2 linked regions of the Saccharopolyspora erythraea NRRL 2338 genome follow. The protein of the gene in region 2 binds, or shares a complex with, the protein of the main gene of each other region. Links are inferred from orthologs where the notes say so. Each region holds a gene or a part of one and is shown on either strand. Other genes may lie near its edges. The genes, in order: dnaB and dnaG.

What was found.
Region 1: the proteins of dnaG (region 2) and dnaB are in contact, whole or in part, in a crystal structure (PDB 2R6A), measured with the Geobacillus stearothermophilus proteins. The link is inferred for Saccharopolyspora erythraea NRRL 2338 from one-to-one orthologs. Residues at the interface, in WP_049624496.1 of Geobacillus stearothermophilus: Lys456, Leu457, Leu458, Pro459, Ala460, Asn463, Ala464, Leu467, Leu535, Leu536, Ile537, Ala538, Gln544, Glu545, Asp548, Tyr549, His552; in WP_033016901.1 of Geobacillus stearothermophilus: Ser13, Glu15, Ala16, Gln18, Glu91, Leu92, Asp94, Ala95, Val96, Pro97, Thr98, Ala99, Ala100, Asn101, Tyr104, Tyr105, Ile108.

The regions. Positions count from the first base shown.
Region 1 is NC_009142.1:8,150,398-8,158,413, reverse strand. Bases 1,847-4,709 are described here. They hold dnaB (replicative DNA helicase), read left to right. Parts: upstream 1,847-2,512; coding sequence 2,513-3,907; downstream 3,908-4,709. Other genes in these bases: SACE_RS38135 (ABATE domain-containing protein), read right to left, coding at 4,552-4,709; SACE_RS35450 (GNAT family N-acetyltransferase), read right to left, coding at 3,944-4,432; rplI (50S ribosomal protein L9), read left to right, coding at 1,847-1,902. Outside these bases: SACE_RS35480 (hypothetical protein), read left to right, coding at 1-82; rpsF (30S ribosomal protein S6), read left to right, coding at 244-600; SACE_RS35470 (single-stranded DNA-binding protein), read left to right, coding at 660-1,139; rpsR (30S ribosomal protein S18), read left to right, coding at 1,190-1,429; more of rplI, read left to right, coding at 1,450-1,846; more of SACE_RS38135, read right to left, coding at 4,710-4,962; SACE_RS38130 (MBL fold metallo-hydrolase), read left to right, coding at 4,897-5,691; SACE_RS35435 (helix-turn-helix domain-containing protein), read right to left, coding at 6,526-7,110; SACE_RS35430 (hypothetical protein), read left to right, coding at 7,202-7,516; SACE_RS35425 (class I SAM-dependent methyltransferase), read left to right, coding at 7,535-8,016. UniProt on the Escherichia coli protein: The main replicative DNA helicase, it participates in initiation and elongation during chromosome replication. Travels ahead of the DNA replisome, separating dsDNA into templates for DNA synthesis.
Region 2 is NC_009142.1:1,651,648-1,659,671, reverse strand. What follows is about bases 2,829-5,699. They hold dnaG (DNA primase), read right to left. Parts: upstream 5,275-5,699; coding sequence 3,382-5,274; downstream 2,829-3,381. Other genes in these bases: SACE_RS07375 (sigma-70 family RNA polymerase sigma factor), read left to right, coding at 5,392-5,699; SACE_RS07385 (hypothetical protein), read right to left, coding at 2,840-3,361. Also shown: SACE_RS07410 (hypothetical protein), read right to left, coding at 1-20; SACE_RS07405 (hypothetical protein), read right to left, coding at 574-768; SACE_RS07400 (hypothetical protein), read right to left, coding at 1,246-1,677; SACE_RS07390 (trans-aconitate 2-methyltransferase), read right to left, coding at 2,048-2,809; more of SACE_RS07375, read left to right, coding at 5,700-6,279; SACE_RS07370 (serpin family protein), read right to left, coding at 6,290-7,396; SACE_RS07365 (hypothetical protein), read right to left, coding at 7,487-7,672; SACE_RS07360 (deoxyguanosinetriphosphate triphosphohydrolase), read right to left, coding at 7,900-8,024. UniProt on the Escherichia coli protein: RNA polymerase that catalyzes the synthesis of short RNA molecules used as primers for DNA polymerase during DNA replication.

The sequences.
Region 1 (8,016 bases), 6.5 Mb from region 2 along the record:
CCTGCCGGTGCTGCTGGCGGCTGTCTCGATCGCCGGACTGACCGCCGCGCTCGTGCGCACGTGGGTCCTGCGGAGGCAGTGACCAGGGGCGGGTTCGGCCGCGGACCGGCCATGACCTGCGGCGTGAGGCCCCGGGTGAGGCCTGTCGGGCGCCCTTGCTACCTTTGAACGGTTCGTCGACGCGACGACCCTCCTGCCACGGAGAGCCCGTGGCCGTGAGTCCACAGGAGGTGAGTGGTCTTCATGCGTCATTACGAGCTCATGGTCATCCTCGACCCGAGCCTGGACGAGCGCACTGTCGCTCCGTCACTGGAAAACTTCCTCAACGTCATCCGCAACGACGGTGGCAGCGTCGAGAAGGTCGACGTCTGGGGTCGCCGTCGGCTCGCCTACGAGATCGACAAGCAGGCCGAGGGCATCTACGTGGTCCTCGACCTCAACAGCGAGCCGGCCTCCGTCAAGGAGCTCGACCGCCAGCTGAACCTCAACGAGACGGTGCTGCGGACCAAGGTGCTGCGCCGCGTCGTGGAGCCGCGCAAGGCCGCCCGCGTCGCCCGTGCCGCTGCCAAGGCCAAGAACCGTCCCGAGGCGTCCGTCTGACCTGCGCCGCGCGCAGCTAGCAGGCGAGCCCGCATCTAGGAGAGCTGGAGTCCCAGGCGATGGCTGGTGAAACGGTAATCACGGTGGTCGGCAACCTGACCGCCGATCCGGAACTGCGCTTCACCCCGTCCGGCGCCGCGGTCGCGAACTTCACGGTCGCCTCCACCCCCCGGACGTTCGACCGCCAGACCGGCGAGTGGAAGGACGGCGAGGCGCTGTTCCTGCGCTGCAACATCTGGCGGCAGGCGGCGGAGAACGTCGCCGAGTCGCTCACCCGCGGCATGCGGGTGGTCGTGCAGGGCCGGCTGCGCCAGCGTTCCTTCGAGACGAAGGAAGGCGAGAAGCGCACCGTCGTCGAGCTGGAGGTCGACGAGATCGGCCCCTCGCTGCGCTACGCGACCGCGAAGGTCAACAAGGTCAGCCGCAGCGGTGGCGGGTTCGGCGGCCCCGGTGGGGGCGCCCCGCCCGCGGACGACCCGTGGGGCTCGGCCCCGCCTGCCGGTTCCGGCGGCGGGTTCAGCGACGAGCCGCCTTTCTGACGGCGCCACCCCGCACCAAAGACAGAAGTTTTCGCTCAGGAGGAAGACCGATGGCCAAGGCGCCCGTGCGCAAGCCGAAGAAGAAGGTCTGCGTGTTCTGCAAGGACAAGGCCGCGCAGAGCATCGACTACAAGGACACGACGCTGCTGCGGAAGTACATCTCCGACCGCGGCAAGATCCGTGCCCGTCGCGTGACCGGCAACTGCAGCCAGCACCAGCGCGACGTCGCCATCGCGGTGAAGAACGCCCGCGAGATGGCGCTGCTGCCCTACACCTCGACCGCTCGCTGATCGCTGGAAGGAGACACGTCGTGAAGATCATCCTCACCGCTGACGTGACCGGCCTCGGCGAGTCCGGCGACATCGTCGAGGTCAAGGACGGCTACGCCCGCAACCTGCTGCTGCCCCGCGGCCTGGCGATCGTGGCCACCAAGGGTGCGCAGAAGCAGGTCGAGACGATCCGCCGCACCCAGGAGGCCAAGCGGGTCCGCAACCTGGAGCACGCCCAGGAGCTCAAGCAGCAGCTGCAGGGCCTGGGCGCGGTCACGCTGACCGCCAAGGTCTCCAAGCAGGGCAAGCTGTTCGGTTCGATCACCGCCGCCGACATCGTCTCCGCGGTGCGCAAGGCCGGTGGCCCGAACCTGGACAAGCGCTCGGTCGACACCCGCGGGCACATCAAGTCCCTGGGCAAGCACGCCGTCGACGTGCGCCTGCACCCCGACGTCAAGGCGTCGGTCAGCGTTCAGATCTCCGCCGCGAGCTGAACGGACGCCGCCGGCCGTCGTCGGCGGCGATCGAGCGGATGATGCCGGTCCCCGGGCTCGACCGGACCGGCACCCCGCCGGGTTTCGCGGATGGCGCCCCCGTTCTGGTCCTTCTTGATCCATACGGGGGCGTCGTCACCCTGATGACGTAGTCCTGGTCACTCCCGACCTGGTAGACGTATCGCGTTCCGACACGCCGAAGAACGAGCTCGCTCGCGACACGCCGAGAGTTTTCCCCGGATTTCTTCCACAGCTTGCACACACCCGCTGAGCTGGGGTTTCTGGTCGATCTTGACCGGTTGTCCCCAGGTTGTCCCCAGCGGTCCAGCAGCCTGGGGGACAGTTGTCCCCAGGCTTCCACAAGCTGTCCACAGGTTGTCCCGGGGTTTGTCCACAGCTCGGCTTGCCTGCTCCAAGCGGGCGATCTAGCTTCTCCGCGCGTGTGGTGTCGCAACTGCGAGTGATCTTGAGCGCTCGCGCGCCAGACTGCGTCCGACGGCTGCACGGGTCGGCATCGGCGTCGTGCCCGGGCACATGACCTGTCGTGCGCACAGGTCGCCTCATCGCGTCGCGCCCGGCGCGGTGGTCCTCGAGGAGGTGTCAGGTACCGGTGACGTTGGCCGACGAACGAGGAGCCGAACCTTCCCCCGGCGGCGGCGGATCCGCGAACTACGACGGGTCGTTCGAACGTCAGCCCCCGCAGGACATCGCCGCCGAGCAGTCCGTCCTCGGCGGCATGATGCTGAGCAAGGACGCCATCGCCGACGTCGTGGAAGTGCTGCGGCCCAACGACTTCTACCGGCCGGCCCACCAGGCCATCTACGACTGCGTCCTCGACCTGTACGGGCGCGGTGAGCCCGCCGACGCGATCACCGTCTCCGCCGAGCTCGACCGCAGGCAGGAACTGCTGCGCGTCGGCGGCGCCCCGTACATGCACACCCTCATCGCGACGGTGCCGACCGCAGCGAACGCGGGCTACTACGCCGAGATCGTCGCCGAGAAGGCGTTGCTGCGTCGGCTGGTCGAGGCCGGCACGCGCATCGTGCAGCTCGGCTACCACGGTTCGGAGGGCTCGCCGATCGAGGAGGTCGTCGACCGCGCGCAGGCCGCGATCTACGACGTCACCGAGCGCAGGACAAGCGAGGACTACGCCGCCCTCGAGGACCTCCTGCAGCCCACCATGGACGAGATCGACGCCATCGCCTCCCGCGGCGGCGAGTCCCTGGGCATCCCGACCGGCTTCACCGACCTCGACGCCGTCACGAACGGCCTGCACCCGGGCCAGATGATCATCGTCGCGGCTCGACCCGGTGTGGGCAAGTCGACGCTTGGACTGGACTTCGCCCGGTCGGCGTCGATCAAGCACGGCCTGGCCAGCGTCATCTTCTCCCTGGAGATGGGCAAGACCGAGATCGTGATGCGAATGCTCTCGGCAGAGGCCCGGATCCGGCTCGGCGACATGCGCGGCGGCCGGATGACCGACGACGACTGGACGCGGCTGGCGCGGCGGATGAGCGAGATCAGCGAGGCGCCGCTGTTCGTCGACGACTCGCCGAACCTGACGATGATGGAGATCCGCGCGAAGGCCCGCAGGCTCAAGCAGCGCAACGACATCCAGCTCATCGTGGTCGACTACATGCAGCTGATGACCTCGGGCAAGCGCGTCGAGTCGCGTCAGCAGGAGGTCTCGGAGTTCTCGCGTAACCTCAAGCTGCTGGCCAAGGAGCTCGAGGTGCCGGTGGTGGCGATCTCGCAGCTCAACCGAGGTCCCGAACAGCGCACGGACAAGAAGCCGCAGCTTTCGGACCTGCGCGAGTCGGGTTCGCTGGAGCAGGACGCCGACATGGTCATACTGATCCACCGCCCCGACGCCTTCGAGCGCGACGACCCGCGCATGGGCGAGGCGGACCTGATCCTGGCCAAGCACCGCGCCGGTCCGACGTCGACCATCACCGTGGCCCACCAGCTGCACTACAGCCGTTTCGTGGACATGGCCCAGGAATAGCGTCGGGCGCTGCCGGGGGATCGGTGCAGCCGGGGATCAGTCGTCGGCGAGGATCGCGTACAGGTCCGAATCGCGCCAGCCATCGCGAACGTACGCCGTACCCCGCATCCGGCCCTCGTACCGCATGCCGATCTTGCGCAACACCGCCGCCGAGGCGAGGTTGCGCGGGTCGCAGGTGCCGAACATGCGGTGCCGCCCGTGCTCGCCGAAGCCCATGCGCAACAGCTCTCGCGCCGCAGCCGTAGCTATGCCCTTGCCCCACAGCCGTGGATGCACCGCGTACGCGATCTCGCCGGTGCTCGGGCCGTGCAGCTTCAGTTCGGCAGTGCCCACAACGTCGCCGTCGACGAGGACCCCGAACACCAGCCGGTTCGGAGGTGCCGCGACCGCGGCCCGCACATATGCCCGCGTCTGGTCGTAAGTGTTGGGTCCCCACGCCTGGAAGCGGCACGACTCCGGCAAGCGGGCCCAGTCGTGCACGGCAGCGACGTCGTCGAGCGCGAGCGGCCGGAGGTTGAGCGCCATGGCGGCACATTAGATCAGCACGGACGCAGGCACAGCCGACCAGTCGCACGGCCACAACTCGCGAAGAAGTGCCACGAATTCGAGACCTGCAGAACGGCTGCCGGGTTTCGGCTGTCCGTTCAGCTCGTTGTGGCCTGGGTGCGGCGGGCGTAGGCGCGGGCGGCGCGGGCGCGGTCACCGCAGCGAGTGGAGCACCAGTGGCGGCGTCCGGTGCGCAGCAGGTAGCGGCTGCAGGGGGTGGAGGCGCAGGCGGTGAGGCGTTCGGCGTCGGGGCTCGTGAGCAGGTCCGCGGTGTCGGCGGCGAGCACGGCCAGGGCGTGCTCGACGATCTGCGTGGTGGGGTGGGCGGTCTCGCGGTAGAGGCCGCGGGCCGGGTCCCAGCGGAGCAGGGAGGCCGCGGGGGCGCGGGTGAGCGCGTCGTTGACGGCGGCCAGCGCCCCGTCGGGGGCGGGCCGGCCGGCGGTGTGGGCGGCGAGGAGGGCCCGGACCTGCTCGCGCAGGGAGCGCAACAGGGTGGCGCACATCTCCATCATGCCGGTGTCGACGGGAGCGAGGCCGCGGTCGACGAGCCACTGTTCGGCGGCCCGACCGCCCTCTTCGAGTACGGCGGCCTGCGGTTCCTGACCGACCCGACCTTCGACGCCCCCGGCGACTACCCGACGCCCAGCGGCGCCGTCCTGACCAAGACCGCCCCTGCCGACGGCACCCCCGCCGACCTGGGCCGTGTCGACGTGGTCCTGCTTTCCCACGACGAGCACGCCGACAACCTCGACCACTCCGGACGCGCGCTGCTCGCCGACGTCCCGCTCACCCTCACCACGCCCGGCGGCGGGCGCCGCCTGGGCGAGCGGGCCAGGGGACTGGCCGACTGGGAGTCGATCGAGCTGGACCGCCCCGACGGCGGCACGCTCACCGTCACCGGCGTGCCCGCCCTCCACGGCCCCGGACCGCGCGAGGAGGTCGAAGCGATCACCGGGGAGGTCGTCGGCTTCGTCCTGACCGCCGAGGATCTGCCCACGGTCTACGTCAGCTCAGGCGGGCAGGCGCGTTCAGCGCACCCGAGCAGTGGAGCTTCGACTGGGAGTGGTCCTGCACCCGGGACGAGTGGCTGGATCTTCTCCCCAGTTTCGGCAGCCTCACCCGGCTCCCGCCGGACCTGGTCCGCCAGCATGTGCGGCAACGGTTCGTCCACGGCGCCCTCGTATTCGATCCACCGCACCAGGTCGATACCGGCGAGGAAGCGCCACAGCGCGGCGTAGGCGGAACGCGAGACCGCTGCCAGCTCCTCGACCAGAACCGCGCTGCTGTCGTTGCCCAGCGCGTCCTGTCCGCCTTTGTGCCGGTAGCAGACATAGCCGGTGGCCTGACCGTCCGGTTCCTGGTGCAGGGCGAATCGCAGCGAGGTCGTGCCGCCGCGTGCGTATGCCTCGTCGAAGAGACGCACGTTCCAATGGCAGTCGGCTCGGTCCGGCCAACCGACCGAGGACGCTCTGACCTGGTCGTAGACCTTCTCGATCAACGGGCGTGCCTGAGCACGATCGACCAGCCGGACCGTTCCCTCGCCGAAGCCCGTGCCGGGGCGGAAGGACATGGAGCGCTTCTCGCAACGGATTCGGTTCCCCTGCGTGGCGGGGCCGTAGCCGTAGCGACCGTAGATCGCGGCTTCGGAAGGACGTAGCACGGCAACCGGTTCACGGCCCTGCTCGTGCAGGTCGGCGAGCTGCCGACGCATCATCGCGGTGAGGATTCCACGGCGCCGGTGCGTCGGAGCCACGCCGACCGAGGCGACGCCCGCGACGGGCACGAGTGCGCCGGGGACGGTCAGGACCCGGGGATAGAGGGAAACGCCTCCAACAGGGACTTCCTGGTCGAACGCGGCGATGGTGCGATCCAGGTCGGTGGCCGCGCGCTGGTTGACGATCTCCGCGTCGGAGCGGTCCATGCCGTAGGTGTCGGCGATCATCCGAGCCCAGGCTTCGAACTCGTCGTCGGTGATGGGACGAAGCGGGTGGGGATCGGCCATCCGCCCTGTGTAGTACGCGCCGAACGCCGATGCGACCGATTTTGCTGTCCCGGCGGGAAAGGTGCATCGGTCAGGCGCGTCGGGGGCGGGCTCTGATGTGGAAGCGCTCGCCCTGCGGCCCGAGGATGCTCAGGTACTCGACCGGCTGGGTGCCGGCGTTGCCGAACCAGTGCGGGAGGTGGGTGTCGAACTCGGCGACCTCGCCGGCGGTCAGGACCAGGTCCTGGTCGCCGAGCACCAGGCGCAGCCGCCCGTTGAGGACGTACAGCCAGTGATAGCCCTCGTGCGAGCGGGGATCGGGTTCGACGTCGGTGGGTCCGGCCGGGAGGATCTGCTTGAACGCCTGCAAACCACCGGGTTTGCGGGTCAGCGGGATCACGGTCATGCCGTTGCGGGTGATCGGACGGGGATGCACCCGGGGATCGCCGCTGGCCGGTGCGCCGACGAGTTCGTCGAGCGGCACCTGGTACGCATTCGCCAGCGGCAGCAGCAGTTCCAGGCCCGGTTTGCGGTGCCCGGACTCCAGCCGGGAAAGCGTGCTGACCGGAATGCCGGTGGTCTCCGACAGGGCGGTCAGGGTCGCGCCGCTGCGGCGGCGGAGCGCACGGAGTCGCGGGCCGACGGCGCTGAGCACGGTGTCGAACTCGTCGCTCATACCTCCACTGTGCCGAACGTTTTGCACTTCCAGCAAAGAACTTTGCCGGTTCACCCTCGGCGGGGGCAGGTTGGTGCCGGAGGTGGTCGCGATGACCCAGGAGTCCCGGAACAGCCGGTATGACGTGGTGATCGTCGGTGGTGGGCCGGCTGTGCACCGGCGAGCTGATCCCGCTCCGGGCGCTGGAGTGCGGGTCGCGGGCGACCTCGCCGATCCCGCCGCGAACGTCCTCGCGGCAGCCGCGTCCGGCTCCGCGGCGGCGAGTGCGATCAACGCCGACCTGATCGCCGAGGACACCCGCCGCGCCGTTGAGACCCGGCGCGATCCCTTCTCACCGGAGTCGGAAGCCCGCATCTGCCCACAGGTCGTCGGCGACCGGCGCCACGGCCTGCTCAACAACAACTGACCAGCGAGGTAAGGACAAATGGACGCACAGTTCTGGGACGACCTGTACAGCGGCCGCGACCAGCTCTTCAGCGGCAACCCCAACGGGGTGCTCGTCACCGAGATCGCCGGCACGCCGCCGGGGCAGGCGCTCGACGTGGGCTGCGGTGAAGGCGCCGACGCGTTGTGGCTGGCCCGGCGCGGCTGGCAGGTCACCGCGGTCGACGTGTCCCGCGTCGCCCTGCGACGCGCTGCCGCGGCCGGTACGGACGTCACCGGTCGCGTGGCGTGGACGCACGGCGATCTGACCACCACGCCACCACCGGCCGACGCGTTCGACCTGGTGTCCGTGCAGTACTTCCCGCTCCGGCACGAGCCGGACCACATCGCGCTCCGCGGCCTGCTGGCCGCCGTCGCACCCGGCGGCACCCTCCTCTTCGCCAGCCACGACCCGGCCGACGTGCCCCCGGACAACGAGCACGGCTTCGACCCCGGCGACTACTACCAGCCCGACGACATCGC
Region 2 (8,024 bases):
GCGGTCGCTGAGTCGGCCATCGCGTTCCTCATCGTCGATCATGGGAGCTCCGCCGTCTGCTGGCCCCTACGGTCGAGCAGATGGGCTCCAACGCCCAGAGGCCAAAGTCCAGGAGGTCGCCGCCGCCTCCACGGCGGCCGTGCTGTTGCCGGAATCCGCTGCGGGACAGGCGTTCCCGATTCCGGAAACGTCCACTCGCGGCGACGTTCATGGACTGCGTCAGCGTCCCGGGAACGGTTCTCCAACGGCACGCCGCCTGCCCGAGGGGTGAGCACCGGGGTCGAGGGGCAGCCGAGCGGAGACGGATGGCCGCCCGCAACGGAGACCCCGCCGGCTCGCATCCGGCAGGCCCCGGATCTTTCCCCGGCCCGACATCCGGATGTTTCAAGGACTTTCCCCCATATTCGCGGACCCGCGAATCCTGTGGATTCGGCGGCTATTGCGAAAAAGGTGAATCATCAATTAACCCGCGGCGCCGGGTTTGCGAATCCGGTACGGCCCGGCCGCGCCCTCGACGCGAAAAGGCCAGCGCACCCGTGCGGTGCGCCGGCCTGTTGCGTGTCGGGGCGGACCTCAGAGCAGCGAGAACGCTCCCGTGAGCTGCCCCAGGATCACGATCGTCGCAGCGAGCGCGCCGAGCGCCGCGACGGTCATCACCGACAGGATGAGCAGATACACGAGCGCTTTCACCGGCTTCGGCAGCCTGGTGACCGCCGACAAATCCGGCAGAGTGAGGTGTGATTCCTTGCCGATCCCTGGTGCGGACATTCCTACTTCCCCCGTCCTGTTGTGTCCCCGTTCGGATCTTCGGCTACTCCTAGGACGGAGGTAACCGAAGTCCGGTTGTGCCAAACCGCGTCACGACTTGATCTCGCCGGCGCGGCGCCCCGCACTGCTCGGCGATCTTCACCGCCGAAGTCATCCTGACCTGCACAGATACCCGCGAAACAAAAGTGGGGCCGCCAACGTCCAAGCACCACTCGGATCGGAGTCCGAGCTGAGATCGTTACCAGAACCTGACCGTGTCGACACTTAATCGCCCGAACAGGTGAAAGAGGGATGTCGATCTCCGAGGAGCGACACCGGATCGCCGGTGCCCCTCCGCGCTCGAGCGCCTCCGACTGGAGTCGAACCAGCAGCCCTTCGGCCAGCTGGCCCCGCCGAAAGAATAGCAGAACCGATCATGCCCCCGCCGCCGACCGCCCTGCCGTGCAAGGAAGTCCGGAGTCGCACCCGATGGTCGGCTCAGCGCTCCTGAGCGGCGGAGGACAGCGGCTCGACCGGCCACCGGCCGGTCGCCGCGCGCCACGCGAAGAACGCGCCGGCGACGAGCCAGAGGAACCCGAGAGTCCCGTCCTCGAGGTTGCCTTGCGGACCGCCGCGGTGGGCCGGCAGCGAGACGAGGGCGGCGATGATCGTGCTGGCGAAGTACCCGGCGCCCGCGAGCCCGATCCCCGCGCCGATCCGCCCGGGCAGCGGCCCGTGGAAAGCTCCCGCGACGTACAACGCGAGAGCGAACATGCCGGTGATCGTTCCCCACCCGCCGAACTCGGTCAGCTCCGGCACGTACTCGCTGGTGCCGAAGTACACGACGACCATGACCACGAGCGCCGCTCCACCGATGATCGTGAGCGCCGACAGCACCCCGAGCACCACCCGGCTGACCGCCACCGACATCGCGCTCCCCGCCCCTTCGGGTGATCCGGATGTCCCAAAGTATCGGGATGGACGGTCCCGGCACATGGTTTTCGTTCATTCGGACGCATTCGCCGACACCCGATGCGGGAGATGCGAGCGCGAGGCGGCTCAGCCCGGAAAAGAAAAACCCCAGGCCATCCGACCTGGGGTGGAAGCTCCTCCGACTGGACTCGAACCAGTAACCCTTCGGTTAACAGCCGAATGCTCTGCCAATTGAGCTACGGAGGAATGTTGTACAGCTTTCGCGCCACCTGGCGCTTCGTCAGCCCTCGTCGCGCTGACAGGAACTACTCTAGCCCATGCGCTCCAGCGCTTTCACGCACCCCCCACTTGTGCCGTGACCCGCGTGTCACCGCAGGTGGGCGACGCAGAAGATCCGCCGGAACGGAAACCACGTCGTGCCGTCGGGGCGCTGGGGATAGGCCGCGCGCAGCCGCGGCGCCAGCTCGGCGCGGAAGTGTTCCCACTCGCTGTCGTCCAAGGCGGCCCGGACAGGCCGCAGCGAGCTGCCGCTGAGCCATTCCAGCACCGGGTCCTCCCCGCTGAGCGCGTGCACGTAGGTGGTCTCCCACGCGTCGACGCCCACGCCGACGTCGGCGAACACGTCGGCGTAGCCGATGGGCGGCAGGACGCTGTCCGGGGTCAGCAGGAGTCCCGAGAGCCGGTCCCGCCACCGCGGCTCGGCGATCAGCGCGTGGGTCGCCGCGTAGGACGGCGACTCGAAGTTGCCCGGCACCTGGAAGGCGAACCAGGCACCCGCGGGCAGCTCGGTCATCCACCGCCGCAGCAGGTCGACGTGCTCGGGCACCCAGTGCAGGACCGCGTTGCACAGCACGACGTCGGTGTCGGGCCGCGGTCGCCAGTCCCGGACGTCCTCGACGCGGGCGTCGACACCCCGCGAGCGGGCCGCGTCCACCATTTCCGGCGACGAGTCCAGGGCCTCCACGACCGCCTCCGGCCAACGGCCGGTCAGCATCGGCGTGAGGTTGCCCGGCCCGCAGCCGAGGTCGACCACGCGCCGTGCGGTCCGGGCGCCGACCGCGGCCAGCAGGTCACCGGCGGGCCGGTTGCGCTGCTCGCCGAACTCCAGGTACCGCCGCTGATCCCACACCCACGCCTCCCGAGCCCGGGCAGCGACCTGTCAGTCGCGGCCCTTCCTGGCTTCCTCGATGCGCCGGGCGATCTCGGCGGCGACCTCGGCGACCGCCGTCTCGTCGGCGTCGGTGTCGGCCCGCACCTGCAGCACGATCCCGTCCCGGCCCGGCACCTTGCGCTGCACGAACCACGCACCGCCGCCGGCGAGGTCGCGGTGCTGGCTGGACTTGATCGACGACGTGACGCGCGTGTGCACGACGTCGGGCAACCGGCCGGCCGAGGTCAGCGCGAGGCGCCTGCGCGGCAGGTCGCGCAGCAGGACCGCACCACCGGCATCACCGGTCTCCTCCGCCTCGACGAGCCCCAGTTCCCCGCCGTTCCAGATGGCCTTGCTGAGCAGGTGCCAGCCGATCCGCCGCGTGTCGTCGCCCTCGGGAACCCACAGCCCGAGGTGCGTCGCGACCACCGGCCCGTCCTGGCTGTCCGCGACTGCCAGCACGTGCTCGTCGGTCTCGAGGCGACCGGCGAACCCCTCCGGCAACGCGGCCGTGCCGCTGAGCCTGGCCATGAACCGGCGGAGCCAGGAGCTCACAGCGCCCCCAGCGCGTGGGCCTGGTCCAGCAGCGACTTGCGGTAGCCCTCCAGGGCCACCAGGTCGCCGAACAGCGCGTTGTACTCGTCGGGGTCCTCCAGCGGCGACATCCGCTGGACCCTGGACTTGATGTCCGCGATCTGCCTGCTGACCAGGCACTCCTGCAACCGGGCGATCACGCCGCCGACGTAGCGGGGATCCTCCTCGGACTTGGTGTCGGGCGTCTCCACCGCCAGCTCGGTGAGCAGGCTACGGGTCACCGAGCTCTCGCAGTGCCTGCCGACCGCATCCACCAGCGCGACACCGGCCAGGCCGCTGGAGGTGCCCCCGGCGGCCAGCACGGCGCGGTGCAGCTCGGCGTAGGCGGGCTCGGTGAACGCCTCCTCCGGCAGCGAGTCGTACAGCGGCCCGGCCAGCGCGGGCACCTGCAACGCGGCTTTGAGCGTCTCGCGCTCCAGCCAGCGCGGGTCGTGCCGGGGCGGCCGCTTGGGCAGGTCGACCTCGATGCCCAGCGGCTCCTGCCCGCGGGGCGCGCGCCTGCGGGGCTTGGCAGGGGCCGTGCCCGCGGCCTCCCGGACCCGGCGCACCACCTGGTTCTCGTCGGTCCAGCCCGCCCACCAGGCGAGCTTGGCGGCGAAGCCGTCGCGGCGCTCGACGTCCTTGATGCGGGCCACCAGCGGCACCGTCTCCTGCAGGGCCGCGACCCGGCCGTCGACGGAGTCCAGGTCGAAACCCTTGAGCTTGCTGCGGATGGCGAACTCGAACAGCTCCCGGCGGCGGGCGACCACGTCCTTGACCGCGGTGTCGCCCCTGGCCTCGCGCAGCTCGCACGGGTCCATGCCGTCCGGGGTGATGGCGATGTAGGTGTGGGTGGTGAACTGCTGGTCGCCCTCGAAGGCCTTCAGCGCCGCCTTCTGCCCGGCCTCGTCGCCGTCGAAGGTGAAGATGACCTCGCCACTGAAGCGGTCGTTGTCCATCATCAGTCTGCGCAGCACCGAGATGTGCTCGTCGCCGAAGGCCGTGCCGCAGGAGGCGATCGCGGTCGGCACACCGGCCAGGTGCATCGCCATCACGTCGGTGTAGCCCTCGACCACGACGGCCTGGCGGCGCTTGGCGATCTCCCGCTTGGCCAGGTCGATGCCGAACAGCACCTGGGACTTGTTGAACAGCGGGGTGGCCGAGGTGTTGACGTATTTGGCCTCGATCGGGTCGTCGTCGAAGATCCGCCGGGCGCCGAAGCCGACCACGTCGCCGCCGAGGTCCTTCAGCGGCCACAGCAGCCGCCGGTGGAACCGGTCGATCGGGCCGCGCCTGCCCTCCTTGGCCAGTCCGCACTTGTACAGCTCGTCGAGCTCGAAACCCTTGCCCAGCAGCAGCTTCGTCAGCTTGTCCCAGCCGCCGGGGGCGAAGCCGCAGCCGAACTTGGTGGCGGCGGCCTCGTCGAACCCGCGCCGGGCGAGGTACTCGCGGGCGGGCTGGGCCTCGGGCGAGCGGAGCTGCTCGGCGTAGAACTCCGCGGCGATGCGGTGCGCCTCGACCATCCGGGTGCGGGTGCCGCGGTCGCGCTTGGACGGCGCGACGCCGCCCTCGTACTGGAGCTGGATGCCCACCCGGTCGGCCAGCCGCTCGACGGACTCGACGAAGCCGAGGTGCTCGCTCTTCATCAGGAAGGCGATGACGTCGCCGCCCTCACCGCAGCCGAAGCAGTGGAACGTGCCGTGGCCGGGGCGCACGTTGAACGACGGGGTCTTCTCGTCGTGGAACGGGCACAGGCCCTTCAGCGCGCCCCCGCCGGCGTTGCGCAACGCGACGTACTCGCCGACGACGTCGTCGATCCGGTTGCGTTCGCGTACCTCGGCGATGTCGCTTTCCCGGATCCTGCCAGCCACGTCGTTCAGTCTAGGGGCTGCCGATCGGGCGCCGAGCCCGGGCGGGCGGTGCCGGCGGTGGTGTCCTGGACCGCACACCGATCGGTGAATCCGGCCGGCTGCGGCAGAATCGGCCGCGTGCTCAGCGACGACACCGCCCTCGCGGCCGAGTTCGACGGCCATCGCGGCCGGCTGGTCGGGATCGCCTACCGGCTCACCGGCCGGCTCGACGACGCCGAGGACGCCGTGCAGGAGGCGTGGTTGCGGCTGGCGGCGGAGAAGTCGCCGGTCCGCGAGCTGGGCGCCTGGCTGACGACGGTGGTGAGCCGGATCTGCCTGGACCGCCTGCGGTCGGCGGCGGTGCGCCGCGAGCAGTACGTCGGGCCGTGGCTGCCCGAGCCGGTGGTCACAGAGCTCGACTCGCACGACCCGCAGAACATCGTCGTGACCAGGGAAGACATGCGGATGGCGGCGTTGCGCGTGCTGCACGAGCTGCCTGCGGAGCAGCGGCTGGCGTTCGTGCTCCACGACGGTTTCGACGTCCCGTTCACCGAGATCGCCGAGATCGCCGGGTGCGCGGTGGCCACCGCCCGCCAGCACGCTTCGCGGGCGCGGCGGGCGCTGGCCGCGGCCGAGCCCGCGCCCCGCGTGCCGTTGCCCGAGCAGCGCCGGATGCTCGACCGGTTCCTCATCGCGCTCGCCTCGGGCGACATCACCGAGATCACCCGCGCGCTGCACCCGCGGGCCGCCCTGTTCGGTGACAGCGACGGCAGGGCCCGCACCGCCCGCAGGCCGATCCTGGGCCGGGAGAAGATCGCGCGCTTCCTCGCCGGGTTGCTCGAGAAGTACGGCGAGGCCCTGTACTCGGGCTTGCGCCCGGTGCTGGTCAACGGCGACCTGGGCCTGGTGTTCCCGGCCCTGCCCGAACGGCAGGGCCGGGTGGTCACCTTCGCCTACCGCGACGGCGCGGTCAGCGAGGTGTTCGACATCGTCAACCCGGACAAGCTCGTCCGCGCTCCGCTCTGAGCCCGGGACTTCAGGCGGGGTCGACCACGCGGGCCAGGAAGTAGACCGCGCCGGTCTTGCGGTGGCGCACCAGGAACAGGAACGGCCGGTCGACCTCGACGCGGATCGGCTCCTCCTCGCGGACGATCGCGGTGAGCCGCATCATCGCCGCCGTGGCGGCGGCCCCTTCCAGCCCGTTCTCGTCGACGCGCAGCACCGAACGGTGCACGACGGTCGAGACGCGCAGCGTGCGGTCGGTCAGCGGCGAGAAGTCCGCTCCCGGCGTGAACACCGTGCGCACGCCCAGCGCGCCGAGCGGCCGTTGCAGCTCCGCCGCACCGCGCACGTCGAACTTCGGCAGAAGCAGCTCCACCCGCTGCTGCTCGGCCGACGACAGCAGGGACTCCAGCCGGTCGGCGTCGAGCGCGGGCTCGGCCTGGTCCAGCCCCTCGTCGGGCAGCAGCACGACGCCGTCGACACCGCCCGCCGCCGGGATCGTCACGGCCTGCCAGCCGCCGGCGGCGGCGTAGCCGAAGCGCCGGGTGACGTGCATCGTCGGCACGTCCCGGTCGCCCCGCGGCGCGTGGAACACCCGCGGCGCGGTGGCCTTGTCGTCGAACGCCTCCTGCCACGAGGTCCGCAGGTAGAGGGCGTTGACCAGCGCCGCGACGGTCTCCGGGTCGACGCTGCCCTCGGGGAGCAGCTCCGGGATCAGGCCGCGGGTGGTCTCCTCGACGTCGGAGTTGATCAGTTGCCGCGCGGTCTCCGGCCGCTCCCGGAACGGTGCGGTGCGCACGTCGCTGCCCGGCCAGCTCTTCAGCTCGCGCAGGAACGACTCGTGGACCAGCAGGTCGTCGTAGGCCCAGAGGGTGTTGGCGACCGCGAGCACCGGCTCCTCACCGGAGCGCCCGGTACCGCCGAGCTCGGCCGAACCGGCGAGCAGGTCGAGCAGGCCGCCGAGGTCGTCGGGGCCGATCCGCAACGCCGCCGCGAGCTCGTCCCTGGTGCTGCCGCCGACGGCGGCGGTCACCAGGCCGAGCGCGCTGGCCACCGAGTACGGGGACCAGCAGAACGGCTGCTCCGGTGGCGGAGCGAGGTGCTTGTGCAGGCTGAGGCTGAAGTCGAGGTGCTCGCTCATGGCCGCGCTGGACTCCAATCGGTCGACGGGACTGTCGCGTGGGCGTACCCGGCTGCTGCCGAGTCTGCCAGTCCAGCGCGTGCCCGGCCGTCAGCGAAGCGACTCTTCGACGTCGGACAAGCCCATCAGGCGCAGTTCCTGGGCGATGTAGGAGGCCGCCTGCCTGGCCGCGGGGTCGCTCCAGCGCAGGTCGTTGATCCAGTCCGCCAGGTTGTCGGTGTTGACGTAGGGCTCACCGCCGGCGACGAGCTTCTGGATGTAGTGCCGGTTGGGCATGTCGGGGATCTCCTGTGGGCACGTTGGCGGCGGCGCGGGGACTTCGGGGACCGCGCCGCGGGTGAGCGCACAGGTCCCTGGCGCGCTGGTCGCCGGGGGAAGGACCAGCGCAGCACCCGTCACGCTCCAGGCGCTCACCCATTCCAGCGAAGGCTAGGAACCGCGAACACCCTGAGTAAAGAGTGTGCCGAAAAAACACCCCTGATCGCCGTCCATTCGGACGTACCTCACACCGGTTTCGTGCCGCTGCGTGTATGAGAGCGGTGCCACTGGACGGCCTGCGCGTCGGTCAGCGAGGCGACCTGGTCGACCACCACCCGCAGCCGCGCGGTGTCATCGGCCGCCCGCTTCC